DNA from 2 places in the Nocardioides sp. NPDC101246 genome. Region 1 is predicted to be linked to the other one. Evidence: riboswitches for the same ligand, from Rfam matches in the RefSeq annotation. Region 1 holds a riboswitch; the other holds the start of a gene.

Region 1 (2,195 bases):
TACATCTTCCGGGGGCGACGGTCATGGACATGAACCTGGAGTCGGGGGAGGCGGTCCATGTGCGCGCCGACGTGCTCGACACCCGCCGTCTGGCCGCGCTGGTGCGCATCGAGCCCCGCGAGCCACGCCGCGGGCTCTCGGTCAGCGCGCTCACCGAGACCGCCCGGGAGCCGGGGACGATCCTGGTGGCCGGCCCGCCGGGGTCGGGGCGTACGTCGCTGGCCAGGGAGCTCGCGCCGTCGTCGCCGATCACGCTGCTGACCGGCGCCACGACGGTCCTGGAGGGCGACGGCAACTGGGCCAAGCAGTTCCGGCGCCGGATGGCGGCCGGAGTGGGCACCGTCATCATCGACGGTCTCGAGCTGCTCTCCGACGCGCTGCTCGGAGTCGTCGCCGATGCGCTGGAGAGCCCCACCCGTGCCCACGTGGTGATGGTCTCGGCGCCGTTGACCGAGCTGTCCGAGCACACCGCGGCGGTGGCCGCGCTGGCCTCTCGCGTCGAGGAGAAGCTGCCGCTGGCCGCGCGGCGCGACGAGATCCCGGGGCTGGCCCGCGAGCTGCTCTCCGGGATCAACCCGGACGCCTTCCTGACTCCCGGCGTCGAGCGGATCCTGGTCGAGCACCGCTGGCCGGGCAACGTACGCGAGCTGCGGGCGGTGCTCGCCCATGCCGCCGCCCGGCGCCGGTTCGGCGCGATCGTCCCCGCCGACCTGCCGCCGAAGCTCGGTTCCGTGCTCGGCTCCGTGCCGGGGCCGCGGGCCGCCGTGCGGCCGCTCGACCAGGCCGAGCGCGACGTCATCCTGCACGAGCTGATCAAGCACGACGGCAACAAGGCCGCGGTCGCCCGCGAGCTCGGGATCTCGCGCACGACGCTGTACGCCAGGATGCGGGCCCTGCGGATCTCGACCTACTAGGGGTATCCCGCTGTGCGGGCCCTGGGCTGCGCGCCGTCGGGGGTGCGCGCTATGGTCGGAGACGTCCACACGGGAGTCCGCGGCAGCGGGCTGAGAGGGAGCTGGGGCCGCTCCGACCGTTACACCTGATCCGGATCATGCCGGCGAAGGAAGTGATTGGTTGTGCTTCTCCCACGTATTTTCGCCCTGGTCTCATCGAGCGACGACCTGGCTCTGCTGCCCGCCTTCGCCGAGGCCGGCGTCGCCGGTTTCCAGGTCCGCGACAAGTCCGCGACCACCCGTGAGCTGCTCGCGCTGACGGCCTCCGTGATCGAGCGGGTCGGGACGTACGAGGCCTGTGTGATCGTCGACGACCGGCTCGACGTGGCGCTCGCGGCCGGTGCGCACGGCGTCCACCTCGGGGCCTCCGACCTTCCGCCGGCCGAGGCCCGGCGGATCGCCGACGCGGTCGCTCCGGGGCTGGTCATCGGCGCGACCTGCCGGGACCGTGCCGCGGTCGAGGCGGCCGCCGCCGCGGGGGCGGACTACGCCGGCTTCGGGCCGGTCTTCGCCACCACCTCCAAGGCCGGGCTTCCCGGCCCGCTGGGCGTCGACGCGGTCAGGGCCGCCGCCGGCGTGCTGCCGCTGATCGCGATCGGCGGGATCTCGACGACGTCGGCCGGGGCCGTACGCGCAGCCGGCGCCCACGGGGTCGCCGTGATCGGCGGGCTCTGGCGACAACCCGACCCACGCCAAGCCGCGAAGGAGCTCGTGGAAGCCGTCGGCTGATGCGGGTGCGGATCCTCGGTGCCGGGATCGTCGGCCTGTCAGCGGCCGACGAGCTGATCCGCCGGGGGCACGACGTCACGGTGGTCGATCCGGCGCCGGGCTCGGGCGCGTCCTACGCCGCGGCCGGCATGCTCAGCCCGGCCGGTGAGGCCTGGTACGGCGAGGAGTCGCTGACCCGACTATGCCTGTCGTCGCTGGCCCTCTGGCCCGGGTTCGCCGAGCGGCTCGGGGTGCCGGTGCACACCCTCGGGACGCTGCTGGTCGGCGTCGACGCCGGGGACGTCCAGCAGGTCGAGCGGCAGCTAGCGGTGCTCGATCTCGCCGGGGTCTCCTACGAGAGACTTCTACGGCGCGAACTGCTCGCCCGCGAACCCGGCCTCGGCCGGGTCGCCGGTGGGGCTTTCCTCGCCGAGGACCACTCGGTCGACCCGCGTGCGGTCGTCGCGGCGCTGCTCGATCGGGTTGGCGACCGTGTTGGTCTCGACACGCCTCCGCCGAGCGGCTCCGGCGGCT
Region 2 (2,195 bases), on a different contig from region 1:
CGGCAAGGCCTTCTGCACGCTGTCGGAGAGCAGGAAGTCGATCAGCGCCTGGGCGCCCTCGGGGTGGTCGGCACCCTCGAGCACGCCGGCGTACTCGACCTGACGGAAGCAGGTGTCCAGCAGCGCCTTCGTCGTCGACGCCCCGTCCTTGACGGTGAAGGCCGGCGAGGAGTCGTAGGAGAGGACGATCGGCCGCGTCCCCTTCCCGCCGCCCTGGGTGAAGTCGGAGTAGTAGGCCTGGTCCCAGCCGTCGACGACCTTGGTGCCGTTGTCCATCAGCTTGGCCCAGTAGTCGGCCCAGCCGTCCTCGCCGTACTCGGCAACGGTCGCCAGCAGGAATGCCATCCCCGGGGTCGACGTCGCGGCACCGGGGGTCACGAAGAGATCCTTGTACGCCGGCTCGGCCAGGTCGTCGAGCGACTCCGGCGGCGTCAGCTTCTTCGCCGCGAACCACTCGGTGTCGATGTTGACGCACACGCTGCCGTTGTCGACCGGGGTGAGGAAGTGCTTCTCGTCGCCCGGGAGGTTGAACTCGTCGACCCCGGCCGGGACCGTCTTCGGCGTGTAGGCCGCCAGCGCGCCCTGGTCGATCGCGCGGCTGGCGAAGGTGTTGTCGACGCCGAAGACCGCGTCACCGTCGGGGTTGCCGGTGTCCATGGCGATCTTGGTGGTCAGCTCGCCGCCGTCGCCCGCGTGCCGGATCTCGGCGGTGTAGCCGGTCTTATCGGTGAACTCGGCCAGCACCTCCTTCGGCAGCGTGAAGCTGTCGTGCGTCAGCAGCACGACCGCCTTGTCGTCGGTCCCCTTCGACCCGCTCGACTTGTCGGCGTCCGGCTCGGCGGGAGTGCTCCCGCAGGCGGACAGCATCAGCGCCGAGACCGCAGTGATCGCAGTGGCAGCGATGGCAGGCGTACGCATGCGCATTCCTGACTCCCTTCGCCGGTATCAACCGGAGCAGGTTCGGAGGGTCTGCGGCGCTGTTCGCCGCACTCTCAGGCCTCCCGGCCTCCCCTGTCTGTTCCCGCCAACACTACTGCTTGCGAGAATTCAGCCATGACCGACGTCGCCATCTCGTCCTTCGACGACCTTCCCCCGAAGACCGCGTACGCCCTGTGGCAGCTCCGGCAGGAGGTCTTCATCGTCGAGCAGGACTGCCCCTACCTCGACCTGGACGGCCGCGACCTCGAGCCCGGGACCCGTCACGTGGTGCTGAGCGACGGCGACCGGCTGGCTGGCACCGCCCGCATCCTCGACGACGGCGACGTGTGGCGGATCGGCCGCGTCGTCCTCGCTCCCTCCCACCGCGGCCAGGGCCTGGCCGACGTGATCATGCAGGCGGCCGTCGAGGCCGTCACCGACCGCGACGTCGTCCTCGACGCTCAGTCGCCGCTGGCCGGCTGGTACGCCAAGTTCGGGTTCGTGAAGGACGGCGAGGAGTTCCTCGAGGACGACATCCCGCACACCCCGATGCGGCTCACTCGCTGACGGGGGCGAACAGCACGCTCGCCTCGGTCTCCTCACGGGTGGCCTGACCGCGCGCCGCCAACAGCTCGAGGTGGGCCTTGGTCTCCATGACCGCGAGGCCGGCGTTGAAGTAGTCGAGCTCGGCGAAGGCGCGCTCGTGGCGGGTCCAGCCGAGGTCGTTGGCCACCTCCAGCGCCGACCGGCGACCGGCCTGCAAGGAGGCGAGCGACTGGGCGAGCCGCGACTCGTGGTGAGCCAGGAGCTCGTCGACGCGGGCGTGCGAGGAGGAGGCGACTGGGCCGTGTGCAGGGAGAAGTCGCAGGTCGGGCAGGGTCCTGACCTTGGTCAGCGACGCCATGAAGTCGCCGAGCGGGTCGACGACCGGCACCGGCTCGAAGCCGATCGACGGCGTGATCGTGGGCAGCACGTGGTCGCCGGCGAACAGGACCGAGCCGGCCAGGTCCGCGTAGACGTAGTGGCCCTGGGTGTGCCCGGGGGTGTGCACGGCGTCGAGGTCGCGGCCGGCCACGTCGAGGCGTACGTCGCCCTCCAACCACTGCGAGGGCATCCGCCAGTGGGACAGGTCCGGCACGGGAGGCGGGCTCGCGGCCCACTCCGCGGCGAGCTCGTGCGCCCCCGCGTGGGCGAGGATCCGGTCGGTGGAGACCCAGCCGTCGAGATGACCGTTGGTGAGCTCGAGGGTGGGCCGGTCGCCGGCGCCGAGGAGGACG

What was found. Region 1 has a riboswitch for thiamine pyrophosphate ahead of thiE (thiamine phosphate synthase). Riboswitches for the same ligand answer to the same signal wherever they lie in the genome.
Region 2: it holds a riboswitch for thiamine pyrophosphate, as region 1 does, so the genes downstream of both, ACIRON_RS01710 (thiamine ABC transporter substrate binding subunit) here and thiE (thiamine phosphate synthase) in region 1, are expected to answer to the same signal.

The regions. Positions count from the first base shown of each region.
Region 1 covers NZ_JBIWNX010000003.1:274,419-276,613, reverse strand. The annotation lists gene ACIRON_RS06890 (sigma-54-dependent Fis family transcriptional regulator) at 1-914, shown strand, start outside; TPP riboswitch at 974-1,083, shown strand; gene thiE (thiamine phosphate synthase) at 1,077-1,682, shown strand; gene thiO (glycine oxidase ThiO) at 1,682-2,195, shown strand, end outside.
Region 2 covers NZ_JBIWNX010000001.1:366,679-368,873, forward strand. The annotation lists gene ACIRON_RS01710 (thiamine ABC transporter substrate binding subunit) at 1-918, opposite strand, end outside; TPP riboswitch at 915-1,023, opposite strand; gene ACIRON_RS01715 (GNAT family N-acetyltransferase) at 1,054-1,485, shown strand; gene ACIRON_RS01720 (MBL fold metallo-hydrolase) at 1,475-2,195, opposite strand, start outside.